DNA from 4 places in the Exiguobacterium sp. SH1S1 genome. Region 2 is predicted to be linked to each of the others. Evidence: riboswitches for the same ligand, from Rfam matches in the RefSeq annotation. Region 2 holds a riboswitch; each other region holds the start of a gene.
The links. Region 2 has a riboswitch for S-adenosylmethionine ahead of msrA (peptide-methionine (S)-S-oxide reductase MsrA). Riboswitches for the same ligand answer to the same signal wherever they lie in the genome.
Positions count from the first base shown of each region.

Region 1: linked by a shared signal. The riboswitch ahead of metK (methionine adenosyltransferase) and the one ahead of msrA (peptide-methionine (S)-S-oxide reductase MsrA) in region 2 are both predicted to bind S-adenosylmethionine.
Region 3: linked by a shared signal. The riboswitch ahead of mtnK (S-methyl-5-thioribose kinase) and the one ahead of msrA (peptide-methionine (S)-S-oxide reductase MsrA) in region 2 are both predicted to bind S-adenosylmethionine.
Region 4: linked by a shared signal. The riboswitch ahead of EVJ23_RS02515 (methionine ABC transporter ATP-binding protein) and the one ahead of msrA (peptide-methionine (S)-S-oxide reductase MsrA) in region 2 are both predicted to bind S-adenosylmethionine.

Region 1 is NZ_SJUZ01000001.1:425,227-430,014, forward strand. Features, by position in the region: gene EVJ23_RS02200 (alpha/beta fold hydrolase) at 1-101, opposite strand, end outside; gene EVJ23_RS02205 (GNAT family N-acetyltransferase) at 191-661, opposite strand; gene EVJ23_RS02210 (YtxH domain-containing protein) at 826-1,323, shown strand; gene metK (methionine adenosyltransferase) at 1,364-2,572, opposite strand; SAM riboswitch class I at 2,704-2,823, opposite strand; gene pckA (phosphoenolpyruvate carboxykinase (ATP)) at 3,142-4,713, shown strand; gene EVJ23_RS02225 (alpha/beta hydrolase family protein) at 4,747-4,788, opposite strand, start outside.
Region 2 is NZ_SJUZ01000001.1:53,825-58,612, forward strand. Features, by position in the region: gene rlmN (dual-specificity RNA methyltransferase RlmN) at 1-103, opposite strand, end outside; gene EVJ23_RS00295 (amidase family protein) at 173-1,567, opposite strand; gene EVJ23_RS15250 (hypothetical protein) at 1,688-1,849, shown strand; SAM riboswitch class I at 1,894-1,993, shown strand; gene msrA (peptide-methionine (S)-S-oxide reductase MsrA) at 2,055-2,573, shown strand; gene EVJ23_RS00305 (GRP family sugar transporter) at 2,603-3,466, opposite strand; tRNA gene EVJ23_RS00310 (tRNA-Ala) at 3,611-3,683, shown strand; gene EVJ23_RS00315 (four-helix bundle copper-binding protein) at 3,799-4,131, shown strand; gene EVJ23_RS00320 (3'-5' exonuclease) at 4,199-4,765, shown strand.
Region 3 is NZ_SJUZ01000001.1:1,096,701-1,101,488, reverse strand. Features, by position in the region: gene EVJ23_RS05555 (methylthioribulose 1-phosphate dehydratase) at 1-119, opposite strand, end outside; gene EVJ23_RS05550 (2-hydroxy-3-keto-5-methylthiopentenyl-1-phosphate phosphatase) at 116-766, opposite strand; gene EVJ23_RS05545 (2,3-diketo-5-methylthiopentyl-1-phosphate enolase) at 763-1,917, opposite strand; SAM riboswitch class I at 1,988-2,090, opposite strand; SAM riboswitch class I at 2,296-2,398, shown strand; gene mtnK (S-methyl-5-thioribose kinase) at 2,480-3,634, shown strand; gene mtnA (S-methyl-5-thioribose-1-phosphate isomerase) at 3,631-4,665, shown strand; gene EVJ23_RS05530 (GNAT family N-acetyltransferase) at 4,774-4,788, opposite strand, start outside.
Region 4 is NZ_SJUZ01000001.1:487,358-492,145, forward strand. Features, by position in the region: gene EVJ23_RS02505 (MetQ/NlpA family ABC transporter substrate-binding protein) at 1-767, opposite strand, end outside; gene EVJ23_RS02510 (methionine ABC transporter permease) at 797-1,459, opposite strand; gene EVJ23_RS02515 (methionine ABC transporter ATP-binding protein) at 1,449-2,477, opposite strand; SAM riboswitch class I at 2,556-2,661, opposite strand; gene EVJ23_RS02520 (thioredoxin family protein) at 3,114-3,371, opposite strand; gene EVJ23_RS02525 (PTS sugar transporter subunit IIC) at 3,562-4,617, shown strand; gene gcvH (glycine cleavage system protein GcvH) at 4,662-4,788, opposite strand, start outside.

The DNA.
Region 1 (4,788 bases), 370 kb from region 2:
ACACTGAGTCGCTGCAAAAATGCTTCGCTGAGTCGGGACGTGAACTGCAACGGGTAAACGATCACGATGACCCCTTTTCGTGATTCTTCTTCATATGTCATGCTGTCACCTCATTATTAGTATGTCTCATCAATTCTAACAAAAAACATCAGCCGCTGACTGATGTTTGAAAGAAAATCCGTCTGGAGTCTTAGCGTGGGTCGTAACGCAAATGGATGAGCTCCATCGGTTGATCGTACACTTCTTCTTGAATTCGGTTCAGTTCGGTGAACGCTTGGTGGCTTAAGAACGCGATCGCCTGCTCGTTCGAACTCTCGACGTACAGCTCGATCGGCTGCGCTTTCCGCTCTTGGAGATGCGTCAGCAGTTCTGCCCCAAGTCCTTGGCGATGGTGAGCCGGATGAAGATAGAGACGAAGCACTTCCCACGTATCACCGCGGTCGATCGCATGGTAAAACCCGATGACGTCTCCTTCGGCCTCACCGACGATGAACAACTGTTCTTTCGCTTCTTCACTCGAACCGATGGCCCGGACGATCTCTTCTTGTTGATAGGCGCGCTCCATCACCTTAGACCGAACGTCATCTGTCACACTGATGGTCGCAAGTGCGATATCTCGAATCGTGGCGGCATCTTCTGGTACGGCTTCCCGCATCTTCATAACAGCTTCCCCCTTTTGGCCAATCTAGTACTATCATTCCCCATCACGTAAAAAATATCCTGCCCTTCTATTACTTTTTCGTGTCGAAATCAAGCAGAACGTTATTTTCTATTTTAACTAGGGTATATGAGTACCAATGCCAACTTACAAAGGAGTGCTTAGACATGGAACCAACATTACAAAACGATCCGCACGCAGCTAACGCTAACAACCCGAATCGCCAATTCGACCAAACCAACTCGGGTGGTCCTAGAATCAACGTCGTGACCGGAATGCTTCTCGGTGCGCTCGTCGGCGGTCTGATCGCCCTACTTAGCTCGTCGAACCGTGAGACGACGAAACAGTCACTCACGAATGCGAAGTCGTCTGTCGGCGGTCTCGTCGACACGATCAAAGAAGATCCGGCCGGTAAAGCGTCTCAAGTCATCGAGCAAGTGAAATCGGCTTCAGGTATGATTCAAGAAGTGTCGACCGATGTGCAAAACGTCTATGAAAAAGTTGTCGGTGAAGTCGACACGGTCAAACAAGACGTGAACAAAGTCGTCGAGACGGCCCAGGAAGCAAAATCAGATTTGCAAGATATTGGCGAGAAAGTCGTCGAGGCGAAAGATACGGCACTTGGCAACGAGAACGCAACAAACGAAAATAAACCACAAGCATAATAAAAAACGACCTTTCTCGCGAAAGGTCGTTTTTTATTGCTTATGCGAAACGTTTTGCGCCTTCTTCAAGCACTGCCGCTTTGTCCGTCTGCTCCCATGGGAGTTCAACGTCTGTGCGACCAAAGTGTCCGTAAGCTGCTGTCTGTCTGTAGATCGGGCGACGAAGGTCGAGCATCTTGATGATGCCGGCCGGACGAAGGTCGAAGTTCTCACGAATGAGTTCAACGAGTTCAGTCTCGCTCAATTTACCAGTGCCGAACGTGTCCACCGCGATTGAAACCGGGTGTGCGACACCGATCGCGTATGCAAGTTGAACTTCCGCTTTGTCAGCAAGTCCAGCTGCCACGAGGTTTTTCGCCACGTAGCGGGCCGCGTATGCTGCCGAACGGTCAACTTTGGTAGGATCTTTACCTGAGAACGCACCACCGCCGTGGCGAGCGTATCCACCGTATGTGTCGACGATGATTTTACGTCCTGTGAGACCTGCATCACCTTGTGGTCCACCGATGACGAAACGGCCAGTCGGGTTGATGAAGTATTTTGTCTCGGCGTCGATGAGTTCAGCCGGGATGACTGCTTCGATCACGTGTTCTTTAAGGTCCGCTTGGATCTGCTCGAGCGTGATGTCTTCTGCGTGTTGCGTCGAGATGACGATCGTATCGATACGGACCGGGTTGTTGTCTTGGTCGTATTCGACAGTTACTTGCGTCTTACCGTCTGGACGAAGGTAAGTGAGCGTTCCGTTTTTGCGGACTTCTGCCAAGCGACGTGACAATTTGTGAGCGAGTGAGATCGGGAGCGGCATGAGTTCAGGTGTCTCGTTCGTTGCATAACCGAACATGAGGCCTTGGTCACCGGCACCGATCGCATCGATTTCTTCGTCAGTCATTTGACCTTCACGAGCTTCGAGCGCTTGGTCGACACCGAGTGCGATGTCTGCCGACTGCTCGTCGATTGCTGTGAGTACAGCACAAGTCTCAGCGTCAAAACCATATTTGGCGCGCGTGTAGCCGATCTCACGAACAGTTTCACGTACAACTTTCGGGATATCCACGTAAGTCGATGTCGTGATTTCACCAGCTACGAGCACGAGACCTGTCGTGACAGACGTCTCAGCCGCAACGCGGGCGTTTGGATCTTCAGCCAAAATTGCATCCAAAATCGCATCTGAGATTTGGTCACAAATTTTATCCGGATGTCCTTCAGTGACGGACTCCGAAGTGAAAAGTCGACGGTTCAAGTTTGACATTTCGAAAAACCTCCTATTAATAAGGGTGATGTGTGGACGGTACTCGTTCCCCTTACGCGTTGCTTTGGGACGGTAATGAAAAAAACCTTTCGCCACGTTCAATGGGAAAGGTTGAATCGTTCTTCCTTACCCTCTTATCGTTCGAAGCTGTCGCTTCGCTTCAGGATAGCACCTTTTCCGAAAAAGACTACAGGATCGGACGGTTGCTGGGCTTCGTAGGGCCTTGTTCCCTCCACCGCTCAGAATAAGAGTATCCGTTACGAACACCATCATATAAATGCCATACCGTTCTGTCAAGCGTATCCGCTTAATTTGTAAATTTCTTCGTAATCACGGAAATCATTTATGTTTGTGAAATATCAAACATTTTTTTGACGGTTTCCGTTTTTTCACTCCCCGCTTATACAGAATATGTTAGAATGTCTTTGTAAGAAAGCGCTTACTTTAAAGGGTAAAGAAATGCTTGTTTTTGATTAGTGTGTCACATATAATAAAAAGTGTCATACTAATTAATCGCGGAAGTATGCGGATTTCATCCACATCTATTTAGGGGAAAGGTGGGATTCAGGATGGCGACTACGCTCCTGAAAATCGAAGAATTAATTAAGGGTGCCGATGTATTACGGAACTTAACGGTTCCAGAACTGGTGGAAGAAGCCATTCGTAACGGTGAAGGCGTACTGACGAAAGACGGGGCTTTATCGGTCAGTACAGGGAAATTCACAGGGCGGTCACCGAAAGACAAATTCGTCGTCCAAGATGAAGTCAGCAACTCGTTAGTGGACTGGGGTCCGGTCAATCAGCCGATCGCAGAAGACAAGTTCACCGCTCTTCTCGACAAAGTCCTCACTCATCTCGAGACGAAACAGAAGCTGTATTATCTCGAAGCTTCGGCTGGAGCTGACGAGCACTACACGCTACCTGTACGCGCCATCACCGAGTATGCGTGGCACAGCTTGTTCGCGAAACAGTTGTTCTTGCGAGAGTGGCCGACGAGAGCTGCGTTTGACCCATTCACGGTCATTTATGCACCGAGCTACAAGGCCGATCCAACAGTTGACGGGACGAACTCAGAAACGTTTATCCTCGTCTCGTTCGCCAAACGTACCATTCTGATCGGGGGAACAGAATACGGCGGCGAAATTAAAAAATCGATTTTCTCGGTCATGAACTTCCTATTACCTGAACAGCACGTCTTGTCGATGCATTGCTCGGCCAACGTCTCGGACGCCGGGGAGACGGCGCTCTTCTTCGGACTATCGGGCACGGGCAAGACGACGCTCTCGGCCGATACGGAACGTCATCTCATCGGTGACGATGAGCACGGTTGGTCGCCAGACGGCATCTTCAACATCGAAGGCGGTTGCTACGCCAAGACGATCAACTTGTCGCGTGAGAACGAGCCGCAAATTTATGACGCCATCCGTTTCGGCTCGTTGATTGAAAACGTCGTCTTGAACGAAGACCGCTCAGCCGACTACAAAAACATCTCGCTTACCGAGAACACGCGAGCAGCTTACCCGATTCAATTTATCGATAACGCGATGCTCCCTTCACGGGCCGGTCACCCGAACACGATCGTCTTCTTGACGGCCGATGCTTACGGGGTGCTCCCGCCGATCAGCAAGTTGACGAAAGAGCAGGCGATGTATCACTTCCTATCCGGCTACACGTCAAAACTAGCCGGCACGGAGCGCGGCGTGACTGAGCCACAAGCAACGTTCTCGACTTGCTTCGGCTCACCGTTCTTGCCGCTCGCCCCGGAACGGTACGCCGACATGCTCGGTAAGTTGATCGAGCAGCATAACGTCGACGTCTACCTCGTCAACACGGGTTGGACCGGCGGGGCTTACGGTGAAGGGTCACGTATGAAGCTCAGCTACACACGGGCCATGGTGAACGCCGCGATCAACGGTCAATTGCGTGCCGTCGACACTGTGAAGCACGACATCTTCAACGTCGACATCCCGGTCCATATCGATGGCGTCCCACAAGACGTGCTCAACCCACGTGACACTTGGAAAGATACGGCTCATTACGATGTCGAAGCGCGAGCGCTCGCCTTGAAGTTCCAACAAAACTTTAAACGATTCACGAAAGCGAGTGAGAAAGTCATCGCGGCCGGCCCAATCGTCTTTTAACTCAAAATGACTAGTACCCCGCTCGGGTACTAGTCATTTTTTTCTTGCAATCGCCAACATCCAATCCATCGCTCG
Region 2 (4,788 bases):
AAAGCGAGTCCCATATTTGTCTGGCGTGGTAGGCACTGTATCCCCAAGATACGCAAGCGTCCGACAGCTGATCAAATGTCAGCCCATATATAGATGATTTCATTGTAATCTGTCCTTTCTTCAATCCGCATACGTACCATTGTAGCGGACGTGAGCGACAGGTGCAACGTTCTTACATAGGCGGGATCGGACGCGTCACGTGGCGTTCGAACGCGTAGGCGATACGGATGAGGTCTCGTTCCGCATAGCTCGTACCCGTGAATGACAGCCCGAAAGGTGCCCCGCTCTGTTTGAGCTTGTATGGGATCGTGACCGTCGGGTGCCCTGCCTTCGCCGCCATATCGTAATTCAAGTCGTGTGGCAACGCCAGGGCGTGAAGCGTTTGTTCCATCAATAAACGATCGAGGCCGTCAGTTTTCGCGTGCCGGACGTCGGCTAAGCGTCGCTCGAGGTAGCTCGACTCGGTCAAACGCCCTGATAACTGATTCGCTTTCTCGAACGTAACTTGTCCGTGCGGGATCGTTTCCGGGTGAAGCTTGTTCCAGTCCATCAAGTCCTTGAGCGTTTCATACGGGAGCGCTGTCGTCGCCAAATACGCCTCGATCCCGAGCTTGAACTCATGGTAGAGGACGTCGCCTTGGTCAAGTCCGTCGTTTGACGGCAGGTCGACTTCGACGAGCTCGACCCCGCTCGCTTTGAGTAACGCCAGCGCCGCTTGATAGAGCGTCTGTTCTTCATCCGACAGTTCCGCCTTCACGAAACCGACGCGCATGCCGACGGCTTGACGTTCGTCGAGACACGTCCGGTACGGTGGACCGGCCGGTAGATGTGTCGTCGCCGGGTCCGAGTCGTCTTCCCCGCACATCGCTTCTAGTGCGAGCACCGCGTCGCGGAGCGTCCGCGCCATCGGACCGGCCGTATCTTGCGACCGCGAAATCGGGATGATCCCACTCCGGCTGATGAGCCCGACCGTCGGTTTGATGCCGACGATGCCGTTATGGACGCTCGGGTGGATGATCGACCCGCTCGTCTCGCTGCCGACAGCGAGCATCGTCAAGTTCGCAGCGACCGCTGACGCCGAACCAGAACTCGAACCGCCGACGTCGAGATTGTCACCATACGGATTGAGCGTCTGGCCACCGACCCCGCTCCATCCGTTCGGCATGTCCTCAGTCAAAAAATTGGCCCATTCCGATAAATTGGCTTTGCCGAGAATGACCGCCCCGTGCTCACGGAGGCGACGGACGAGTTCAGCGTCACGACCCGCAAAGTGATGCTCGAGCGCCACGGCGCCGGCAGTAGTCCTCATGAGTCCCGCCGTCTCGATGTTGTCCTTGAGTAAAACGGGAATACCGAGGAGTGGCAGCCGGTCTCCGCGTCGGTAGGCACGGTCAGCCGCCTCAGCCTCGAACAACGCGTCCGGGTTCACTTGGATGACCGCTTTCAGTTTATCGTTCAAGCTAGCGATCCGTGTCAAATAGTAGGCCGTCACGTCCCGGGCCGTGAACGTCCCTTCTTTATATCCGCGCTGTGCGGTCTCGATGTCTAGTTCAAATAAGTCTTGCATCCAATTCCCTCCTTATAGGCAATGTTATTCGGTATTCGCTGAATGCATCGAATCTCCTTGTTTTTATCGCCATTGGATGTGCAACTTGTTACACTAGAAGAAACGTTATTGGAGGTAGCCATGTCCCGCTCTTACATCCTTGTTTTACTGTCCGTGTTCGCCCTGTTCTTTCTACAATTGTTCGGGGATGATTTGCCGTGGGCATTCCCTGCGTCCATCGCCCTCATTATCTTGATTGTTGGTGCCACGCTATTTCAACTTCGGCGCACACCAAATCGTTGACGTTTAAACGAGACAGATGATATGATGCTGTCACCAACTACATATCGATATCTTGAGTGAACGAGAGACCTGGCTCTACGACTTCACAGCAACCTACTTCGGCAAGGTGCTACTTCCAGCAAGGCATCGCCTTGGACGATATGACAAAACGCTCATGTCGATGACATGGGCGTTTTTTTGGAATGAACATGAGGGGGATTTTATTTTGGAAAAAGCTACATTCGCAGGTGGTTGTTTTTGGTGCATGGTGACACCGTTCGAGGAACAGCCAGGAATCGAAGGAATCGTATCCGGTTATACAGGCGGACACGTTAACAATCCGACGTATAAAGACGTCAAGACAGGCACGAGTGGTCACTACGAGGTCGTCGAGATCACGTTCGATCCTTCTCAATTCTCATATGAGCGCCTGCTCGAATTGTATTGGATTCAGACTGATCCGACCGACGACGGCGGCCAGTTCCAAGACCGCGGGCAACAATACGCGCCCGCCATCTTCTATCATACGGAAGAGCAACGCGTGGCGGCAGAACAGAGTCGCGACGCGCTCGCCGCGAGCGGAAAGTTCAAACAACCGATCGTGACGAAAATCTTACCGGCTGACGTCTTTTACCCGGCCGAAGACTATCATCAAGATTATCATAAAAAAAATCCGGCCCACTATAAAGCGGACCGGAAACAATCTGGCCGTGACGAGTTCATCGACCAGACGTGGACAAGCTGACAACGACGGGCCCCATGCCCGTCGTTTTTTTAGCTCTTGGCGAGCCCGAGCATGAATCCAGCGACCACGATCAGACCGATCCCCATAAAGACGAAGACACGTTCTTTCGACGTCTTTTCTTCTTTTAACAAGTAAATGCCACCGAGTGTCGCGACGACGACGTTCAGTTGAGACAAGGCGAACGACGTGGCGATGCCGACTTCTCCGCTCGAGACGAACAACCCGAAATTCCCGATGCCCCAGGCAAGCCCGGCGAAGATGTTCTTGAACGTCTTCGGATCAAATTTTTTCACATCTTTTTCACGAAGACTGAACAAGAGCGCGGCGATGAACATCCCGAGCGACTGCGGTAGGATGGCGGTGATGCCGTCGACTTCAAAGTAGTTGGTGAGGACGGCATACGTCACGTAACCGATGCTCGAAACGAGGAGCACGAGGAGCCCTTTTTTCAAAGCACTACTGCTGTCAGATTCTTTATTTTGTTGATATGACGTCATGACGGCCCCGATGATGATCAAAACGAGGGCCGAGAAGCCGAGCCATAGCTCGGTCGATGTCTTCCAGTCACCGAGAACGATGACTCCGAACAGTGATGTCCCGACAAGCTGCATCCCTGTACTGATCGGCATCGCTTTCGAGACGCTTAAAATTTGGAACGACTGGAACTGAAGGTACTGTCCGAGCGCCCAGAACACACCCGAAATGAAACCAGTCACGATCGCGAGCGTCGTGAACTCTGGTTTGAAGACGAGCGCGATGACAACCGCCATCACCATCGCGCCGATCGTCGTGCCGATCAATTGTTGAATCGGCTTGCCGCCGACAATAGATACGATAAGCGGGATACTCCCCCACATGAGTGCGGGCAGTAGCGCTAGCAAAATCATCTCCATACGTTGCACCTGCTTTCTTAATATAACATTCTGTCTATTCTTCCCGGCTCTAGCGCTCATTAAACTTCAAAAAAATGATTTTCAAACTTCTTTCGTTTTTCTTGTTGCCAAATCATTTATTAGAATGATATAATAATTTCCAACGGGGCATTAGCTCAGCTGGGAGAGCGCCACGCTGGCAGCGTGGAGGTCAGCGGTTCGAGCCCGCTATGCTCCATTCCTTAAGTCGGTCCACTGATGTGGGCCGGCTTTTTTGTGTCCCCGCCTCGGTTTAAGTCGACACGAACCGGGTAATGATTGTAAGACATCATTTATCTTAAGGGGGACTTCCAATGAACCGAGCCTCTGTCGAAGAGACGATTTTGGCCGTGATCGATTGTATCCGGGCGAGCAACCATTGCTTCTCGAAATGTTTACAAGAAGAAGACCTGCTGATGGTCTCGGAATGTATCCGGTTGACGAAAGAATGTGCCGAAGTCGCCACACTCACCTTGAACGCGCTCGAAACCGACTCTGCGTTCACAAGACCGATCGCGGCGCTCTGCGCGCAAGTGTGTGATACGTGTGCCGTCGAATGCGGGCGTCACTTATACGACCATTGCCAACGTTGCTCTGAGGCGTGCTTGCGCTGCGCCGAGGCGTGTCGGCACCTCTCGGCCGCATGATCGCTTTCCAGTCTAACCTTGTGTTAGACTTTTTTTGTACAGATTTTTAACGAAGAGAGGAACTTTTATGCCACATTCTATTCTAGCAATCGACGTCGAGACGGCCAATCGCGACAGTCGGAGCATCTGCTCTGTCGGTTGGAGTTTACTTACAGACGGTGAAGTCGTCGAGACGAACCAATTGCTCGTCAATCCTGAGGAAGACTTTGACCAAGGTAACATTCGCGTCCACGGGATTCGCCCGAGCGACGTCTGGGACGCCCCGGCATTGCCCGAAGTGCTCGAACAGCTCTATCCGACACTGAACGCCGTCGACGTCGTCATAGCCCATAACGCCGCGTTTGACATGGGTGCGCTCCGTAAAGCGATCGCCAAGTACGACTTGTTCACTTTCCCGACGATTGAATACGGCTGCACCGTTAAGTTGTCCCGCAAGCTATACCCGGGGCTACCGAACCATAAGTTGAACACGATGGCCGAGCATTTGAACGTCCCGTTCATCCACCACGATGCCGCCGAGGACGCCCGCGTCTGCGCCCTGCTCATGCGCGACATGATGATCAAGACCGGGATCACCGACGTGCGCGAGTTGCACCGCTACACGTCGGTCAAACTCGGAACGCTCGCTTATTGACGAAAGGCCCGACAGCTGTCGGG
Region 3 (4,788 bases), 1.0 Mb from region 2:
GTCAGCGGGTCGTCGGAGACACGAATCGCCAAATTGCCACTCGTTCCGGGGAACCAGTCGCGCGCGGCGAGTTCGTCTTTAATGTCGGCGAGTTCAAGCCAACGTGCGGTCACGCTCATACGTGCACCTCCTTCATGTGATGGGTGATGTCGTCGAACGTCTCGAACGGGGCATAGGCGATGCCTTCTGCTTCACAGAGCGTGATGAGTTGCCCACGGGCGTAGACGAAATCGGCCCGTTTGGCGATCTCGAAGTCGGTCACCGAGTCACCGATGACGATCAAGCGATCAACGGGATCGACGATCGTCCGGGCGATTGTCGGTTTGCAGCAACCACAATCATTCGTGCAATGCGCGTCACAGGCGTAGGGCCAGTCGACGCGTACCGTCTCGCCTGAGAAGTCGGCGACGTTACAGTAGATGTGGTCCGGTGCGACGTGGTCTTGCAAGATCGGGTGCACGAAAAAGTCCATGCCGCCGCTGACGACGTCGAACTTCCAGCCATGTTCTCGGATCTCTTCCAAAAATGCTGGGAAACCTGGGCGCAAGGTGATGCGGTCCAGCAAGTAGTCACGGTACGCCGAAGCGTCAGCGCTCGGCAACAGCTGGAACATCTGCCCGACCCCGGAGCGGATCGAGATGTCTTGAGCGAGCACATCGTCTTTGAGCGCGTGCCATTCGGGCGGTGCGAACGCCCGCATCAAAGCGATGATGTTGTCCTCGGCCGTGATCGTCCCATCGAAGTCACACAAGATGTGAATCGTCATTGTTTTGACCACGCCTTTAACGCGGCTTCGAGCTCGTTCGTCTGGCTCGCCACGCCCAATACTTGCTCAATCGCTTGTCGGAACGCCCGGGCCCCGGCGGCCGCGCCGTCTGGGTGACCGTGGATGCCGCCGCCGGCGTTGATGACGACGTCTGTGCCGAAATCACGGATGATGTCCGGGACGAGCCCCGGATGGATACCGGCCGATGGGACCGGTAGAATCGGTTTCGTCCAGTGCGGCCGAGCACTGCCATCCCGAATCGTGAACGCCTCATCAGGCGGTGTCGCAAGTGAACCGTATGGGGACGGGAACAGCGTCAAGTCGGCCCCCGCGAGGCGGATCAATTTTCCGAGCAAGAGCGAGTGGCTGATCGAGCCGGTCAAGGCTCCGGCGAACGCGGGGTGCGCCAAAATCGGGACGTTAATTGTTGGATCGCTTGCGAGTTCGCGGAGTGTGTCGAGCCCGTATGTATAGACGTTGAACAACAGTGCCGTCGCGCCCGCCTCGATCAAGCGGAGCGCTTGGTCACGCAGCCCGAACACCGGACCGCTGAGCGTGATGGCATAGAGCGAACGTTTCCCGGTCGTTTCGAACTGTTCTTGGATGACGGCCGCCCCGATTTTAGCTCGTTCAAGCGACGGAGTGAGCGGGTTGTCGTATAGGATTTCATCATCTTTGACGATGTCGATGCCGCCGGCGAGCTGGTCTCGAAGTTGCTGTTCTAAGAAGCGTAAATCACGGCCGATGATCCCTTTAAAGATGCTCATGACGAGCGGGCGATCATGTACGTCGAGCAACTCACGAACGCCTTGAACACCGAACTTTGCTCCGGGGAATTCAGATGCAAGCGTTTCGGGTAACGTTAAGTCGATCAAGCGTACCGAGTCATCGAGCGATAATTTCCCGAACGTCGTCGTCAAGATGGATGAGAAGTCGGGCGTGACGTTATGGAGCGGGTAACGGATTGTGAAGCGGCTCGTTGTTTCCGTATGCGTCGTTGAGACGACCTCGCCCCGATACGCCTTTAATTGTTCTTGCTCTAGGTGAGGCAGTTCCGTCCACGTGCCGACGGTCAGTTCGAGGGCGATTTTCTCGGCGACAGTCGCGACGCGGTCCGTCCGGCTGATTTCATATGTGGCAGTAATACTCATGTTCGTTCCTCCTTCCGGTCAAACAAAAATGACCCCATGCCGAGGCAAGAGGTCATCATAAAAAAATGAACTCTTATCTCTCAGCTTACGCTGCAAGAATTAGCACCGTGCCCAATCGGGTCGGTTGCTGCGACATCATCGGGCTTGTCCCCTCCGTCTGCTCTTGATAAGAATGTATTTTGAAGTTGTGAAATTTAATTGAATTTTGTCACACAATATCCGGTTCGTCAATTCCTTTTTTTGAGAAAAAAAGTTTGAGTTCGTTGTTACCATATATGCATAAAAAAAGTGACCGTTGCTCCAGCAAATTGCCGTTGACAAAGGTGGGGTCGAGTCCGTAATATTCATCACAACAAGTTCACACAATCGAATACGACACTCTTATCGCGAGTTGGCAGAGGGAATTGGCCCGATGACGCCGCAGCAACCGACCAGTAGGCACGGTGCTACATCCACCAGACATACGTCTGACAGATGAGAGGAACAACCGTTACGGCTGTGCCTCTTTCTCGCGGAGAAAGGGGCTTTTTTTGTGGGGAATATACCGAAAGGGGAAACAGACATGGCTTATCAACCATTTACAGAACAGACAGTCGTCGAGCACGTCAGAACGTTAGGGTTACTCGAAGATGGGGGCATCGCGCATTGCGAGGAGATCGGGGACGGCAACTTGAACCTCGTCTTCCGCATCCGTCAAGGCGAAACGAGCCTCATCGTCAAGCAGGCGCTACCGTATGCGAAAGTCGTCGGCGAGAGTTGGCCGCTCACACTTGAACGGGCGTGGATCGAGCAGCTCGCGTTGCGCGAATTCGCCAGCGTCGTCCCGCGTTTCGTCCCGGTCGTTCTCGGCAGTGACCGGACGCTCGCCTACACGATTTTAGAAGACTTGTCCGACTTTGATATCGTCCGGACGGGCTATTTGGAAGGGAAAACGTATCCTGAACTTGCCCGTCACATCGGTGAGTTTTTAGGACAGACGTTGTTTGAGACGTCCGACTATGCGGCCGGCCCGATTGAGAAGAAGCGGAAAGAACGGGATTATTACAACCCGGAACTGTGCGATATCACTGAAAAACTGATCTTCACCGATCCGTACAAAGATGCCGAATCGAACAACATCGAAACCGCGCTCCGTCAGGACGTCGAAGCGCTTTGGCGTGACCAGAAATTGAAAGTGGAGGTCACGAAACTGAAAGTCGGTTTCGTCACGAAACACGACGCGCTCTTGCACGGGGACTTACATACAGGCAGCATCTTCGCGACGCAACAAGAGACGAAAGTCATCGATCCGGAGTTCGCTTTTTATGGACCGTTCGGCTTTGACATCGGGCAAATTGTCGCCCATTTGACGCTATCGACGTTCCATGACCCACTCAAACGGTTCGAGCGGTTCACCGACGTATTGACGGTATGGGAGACGTTTGAGAAGACGTTCCGGACGAAGTTTGAGACGGCGGTCGAACCGTTCAACACGGACGGATTCGTCGATGAACTACTTCAAACCATCTTTAGCGACACGATTGGCTATGCCGGATGCGAACTGATTCGCCGCGCCATCGGCCTCGCCGGAGTCAATGACCTCGAGACGTTACCGGAAACGGTCCGGTTCGAGCGGAAACGGGAAGCGCTCACGCTCGGCACGACGCTCATTAAACAGCGCCACGATGTCCGGACAATCGATGAATTAGTGACGCTGTTAGCGGGGGTACGCGTATGACAGTCCAAAACATTCGCTTCGAACCGTCCCGGGACGAGCTCGTCATTTTAGACCAAACGTTACTGCCCCATGAGGAGCGGTACGTGACGATCGCGACGCTCGAACAGGCGGAGCACGCCATCGAGACGTTACAAGTCCGAGGCGCGCCGGCCATCGCCTATTTCGGCGCATTCGTGCTCGCGAAAGAAGCGGTCCGGCTTCAAGATGACCCGGACTTCACACGCCGGCTCGACCTCGTCGGCCGTCGGTTGATCGCGACGCGACCGACGGCGGTCAATCTTCAAAACGTGATCGAGTCACTTCTCGGGCTTAACGTCGGCGATGACTTTGAAAGGATCGCGACCGACATCAAACATCGGGCCATCGCGCTGTTCGAGCGAGACGTCGACACGTATCGGGCCATCGGGGAGCATGCGCTCACGGTGCTGCCAGCAGGGGGGAACGTCTTGACGATCTGTAACGCCGGGGCGATCGCGACGTCGCGTTACGGGACTGCGCTCGCTCCATTTTACGTCGGGAAAGAGCGAGGTATAGCGTTTAACGTCTTCGCTTGTGAGACGCGGCCGCTCCTCCAAGGGGCACGCCTGACCGTCTGGGAGCTCGACCAGGCCGACATCGACGTCACGCTCATCACCGACAATATGGCCGCTTGGACGATTCAGGCGAAAGGAGTCGACGCCATCATCGTCGGCGCTGACCGCATCACACGGACGGGTCACGTCGCCAATAAGATCGGCACGCTTCAGCTCGCCATCCTGGCTAAACATTACGGGATCCCGTTTTACGTCGCGGCCCCGCACACGACGTTTGATTTAACGGCGGACGATGTGATTCAAATCGAGGAGCGGAGCGCGCTAGAAGTGACCCATATCGGCGGACAACCGACGGCGCCGGTCGGGATCACCGTCTTTAACCCGGCGTTTGACGTCACACCGCCTGAACTGATCACCGGACTCATCACCGAAGCGGGCGTGTTCGAGCCGAATGAAGCAGCGATCACACACCATGTAGGGGGAACGGTTCACGTGTGAAACAGCAGCTCCGTGCTTGCCCGAACGATGAAGTGTGACCGTCTTGGTATGAGACGGGAATGGCCAGATTTACTTGGTCGACAAAGGCACCGGGCAGCAGAAAAGCCCTCAGCATCTATCCTG
Region 4 (4,788 bases), 430 kb from region 2:
GTCAATACTTCAAGGAGTGCCTTGACGCGCTCATCGTCTTCGTCGCCTTCACGCGTGACGATCAAGTTGACGTACGGTGAGTCTTCGCCTTCAAGAGCGATTGCGTCTTCGAGCGGGTTGAGGCCGGCATCAATCGCGTAGTTCGTGTTGATGAGGACGGCATCGCCTTCACCGTTGTTGAACGCTTGCGGGAGAAGTGCCGCTTCGACGTCCGTCTTGAACTCCAAGTTTTTCGGGTTGTCGACGATGTCAGCGACTGTCGCGTCTGTCGTCTTGCCGTCAGCGAGCGTGAGCAAGCCTTCTGTTTGAAGCATCGTCAAGATTCGTCCGTGGTCAGCGACCGACGAGCTCATGATGATTTCAGCGCCGTCCGGAAGCTCATCGAGTGATTTGTAGTCTTGTGAGTAGACACCGATCGGCTCGATGTGGACGCCGCCGGCTGAAGCGAATTTATAGTCTTTGTTCTCAGCCATTTGTGACTCGAGGTACGGCTCGTGTTGGAAGTAGTTCGCGTCGAGTTCGCCAGCTGCGAGCGTCTTGTTCGGGAGCACGTAGTCTTGGAACTTCTTGATTTCAAGCGTGTAGCCTTTTTCTTCATATTCGTCTTGGACGTGCTCTAAAATCTCGGCGTGTGGTACGTTCGACGCGCCGATGATGAGCGTCTTGTCGTCGCCCGAGCCTGATTCTGAGTCCCCGCCGCCACATGCCGCGAGAATTGTGAGTGCTGATGCTGCTGTCAATCCGAGTACTGTTTTCCATGATTTCATTATAAAACCCTCCATATGATTGTATTTGATTAAGCTGATCGCTTATCGATTTTTGAGACGAGTCGATCGCCGATAAACTGAACGACGAAGACGATGACTAAGATCAATACGGTCGCGACGAACGTGACGTCGCTTTGTGAACGTTGGAACCCTTCGAGGAACGCCAAGTTCCCGAGACCACCACCCCCGACGACTCCGGCCATGGCCGTGTAACCGACGATGGCGACGATCGTCACCGTGATGCCTGACACGATGGCCGGGAGTGCTTCCGGGAACAACACTTTATAGACGATCTGCCATTTCGTCGCGCCCATCGACTCGGCCGCCTCGATGACACCGCGATCGACTTCGCGGAGTGCGAGCTCGACCATCCGTGCATAAAACGGGGCCGCACCGATGATGAGCGCCGGGAGCGCCGCCGTCGAACCGAGCATCGTTCCGACGAGAAGGAGCGTGAACGGAATGAGCAAGATGATCAAAATAATGAACGGGATCGAGCGGAACACGTTGACGACCGCACTGATGATCGTGTAAATCGGACGATTCTTCATCATGAGCGGTTCGTTCGTGACATATAAGAGCATGCCGAGGGCGAGACCGATGACGAATGTCGCGGCTCCTGCGACGAGCGTCATATAGAGCGTCTCCCACGTCTGTTCGAGCATGACTTGCCAATCTACATTAGGAAACATCGCTTTCTACCTCCACTTCCACTGCCTGCGATCGGATTGAGGCGATGGCCCGCTCGACTTCAGCCGGCTCTCCGATCAATTGGATGAATAGCGTTCCGAGCGCGCCGACTTGCGACTGCGTCACGTTACCGCCGATGATGTTGAAGCCGATGTCGTGCTGTTTCAACACTTCCGATAAAATCGGCTGTTCGGCCGTCTCGTTCAAGAACTTGAGTTTGACGATTTGGCCACTCGGATAACGTGCTTTCAAATGCTCGAACGTGAGCGACATGTCGTCGACGGCACCGATCTGTTTGACGAACTCTTTCGTGATCGGCTGTTCCGGATGTTGGAACACGTCCGCGACTTGGCCGGTCTCGACGACTTTCCCTGCCTCCATGACGGCGACGCGATGACAGATTTTTTGGATGACGTGCATCTCATGGGTGATGAGGACGATCGTCAGTCCGAGTTTCTTATTGATGCTGACGAGCAGTTCGAGAATCGAATCGGTCGTCTTCGGGTCGAGTGCGCTCGTCGCTTCATCGCAGAGGAGCACGTCTGGATTTGTAGCGAGCGCGCGGGCAATCCCGACTCGCTGTTTTTGACCGCCCGATAGTTGCGACGGATAGCTGTCTTCACGTCCGGCGAGACCGACGAGATCGACGAGCTCTTGGACGCGGCGTTTACGTTCACTGGCCGGTACCCCGATCAGTTCGAGCGGGAAGCTGATGTTCTCAGCGACCGTGCGCGACCATAATAAGTTGAAGTGTTGGAATACCATCGAGACGTTTTTGCGCACCCCGCGCAGTTCTTTCGGAGTGAGCTTCGTCAGCTCGCTCCCTGCGACGACGATTTCACCGCTTGACGGTGACTCGAGTCGGTTGAGCAGACGGATGAGCGTCGACTTCCCCGCCCCTGAATATCCGATTATTCCAAAAATTTCGCCGCTCTCGATTGTGAGCGACACATCATCAACCGCCTGGACTCGACCGTTCTTCGTGTCGAACCATTTGGCCACATTACGTAATTGAATCAATACCTTTCCCTCCTGACAACAAAAAAAGTACACACGTTTGAGCAAACGTGCGTACTTTATCGGTACGGACAACGATTGCTCTCATCTTCCAAGGTTCTCACCTTGCTGGAATTAGCACCATTTCGGATTGCTCCGCGGTTGCTGGGCGTCATAGGGCCAGTCCCTCAGCCTCTCTTGATAAGAGTGTTGTTTATTCGATTAGCTTTATAATAGCGACACATTATTTTCATGTCAAACTATTTTGTGCGAAAAATCAAAAAAAGGTGCCATCCGAGGATGACACAGAACGTAGCACCTTGAGTCACGGAAGGACAACCCATAGATGAAACTCTTTTGCCCGATCAGAGTGTTCATCCTTATATGGGGGATTCAAGCCATCCATCACTCGGCCTTAGAACGTACCATGCGGTTACGCGGTAGGTGTCCCTGCGCTTGATTTTTTTGGGGGACAATCGAAGGGAAGGTCCACCTAAAAGTCGCGTAAAGTGATGCACCGGCTGTTCTAAAACGTCTTGATGGCTGGAGAATCTCGTCCTATATTGTGTTCAAGTAAGATGTTGTAATGAATATACCATTCGTGAACTTTCTGTGTCAACTGATTATTTAAAATTTTCTGATTATTCTAATCATCCTATCTCATTTAACGAAAGATAGGACGTGTTGCACGTTTTGGAACGCATATAATCGGTCTTCGACTTGGCCGTCTTTAAGCTTTAACAGCGCCGGGACGCTCATGACTTGATACGCTTCTAACTCTTGCGGGATAAAGTTGGCGTCCTGCTTGTCAATCGCGAGTGTCGGGTCGACCGCTTCGACGACGGCGAGCATCCGCTCGGCCACAGCGCATGTTCCACACATCGGGGCGTATATATATAACAATCCGTCTGTAATCATTGTTCTCACCTCTTTTATAAGTATATGAATGTGAGCCGATCTGTTCAAAAGTTGTGCTCACCCCACGAATTTTCTGAATCGTTCAACATTTCCTGTTGACGCTTCACGAAAAGAGGCATAGTATGGTCATTAACTTTAACGCTTTCGTACATAACAGCGTATACGTAGAAAAGGACAGGTGAATCGACTCATGACGGAACAAACGAAACTGACAGGCAAACAATTTTTGATGAACGTATTGAACGGACTCAGTCTCGCTATTTTAATCGCCCTCATCCCGAGCGCATTGCTCGGTGAATTAACGAAAGCCATCTTACCGTATTTTCCGTCTTTACAGTTCATCTTAGACGCGACGACGATCGCGATGCGCCTCTTACCCGTCATCATCGGTGTAGCCGTCGCCATGCAGTTCGGACGTTCTGCGCTCGAGGCCGGCACGATCGGCATTGCGACCCAGGTCGGGAGCGGCGCTATCCGTATCGAGGAAGGCGCGTTCCTCATGGCGGGAATCGGCGACGTCATCACGGCCGGTGTGACCGCCGCCCTCGCGACATATATGGTCATTCAGCTGTCGCCACGCTTAAAGACGTACACCGTCCTCGTTTTACCGATGACGGTCATCGTCATCGCCGGCGGAATCGGCATGTTCTTACTCACGTACATCTCACAGATCACGACGTACATCGGCACCGTCATCATGACGATGACTGAACTCCAACCGATCGTGATGGGCATGTTGATCGCGATGGCGTTCTCGCTCATCATCGTCTCCCCGATCTCGACAGTCGGGATCGCGACGGCGATCAGTCTGTCCGGTGTTGCCGCCGGGGCCGCTAACCTCGGCGTCGTCGCAGCCGGTTTTGGTCTCGCTATCGCCGGGTGGCAGATGAACGCGACCGGGACGTCGCTCGCTCACTTCCTCGGCTCACCGAAAATTCAAATGGCGAACTTCGTCCGTCGTCCGATCATGATGCTCCCTGTGCTCGCGAACGCGGCCATTCTCGGGGCGCTCGCCGGTATCCTTCGTATCGAAGGAACACCGATCAGTGCCGGATTCGGTGTCTCTGGACTGATTGGACCTGTCAACGCCCTGCACTTGATGCCAGGCGGATTCGCGCTCTGGAACGTCATGCTCGTCATCGTCTTGTTCGGCCTCATTCCGGTGACGCTCGGGATTGTCTTCTATCGCCTGTTCAACCGGACATCACTCATCCAGCCTGAACATTACCGCCTCGACTTCGACTAAATCAAAAAATCCCGGCTTCTCATAAAGAGAAACCGGGATTTTTGTTAGCCTTGAATCATCGTTTCATATTCTTCTGCCGACATGAGTTTGTCGACGTCCGTTGAATCGTTTAACTCGACTTCGATCATCCATGCGCCTTCGAACGGTGCTTCGTTGACAAGTTCCGGCGAA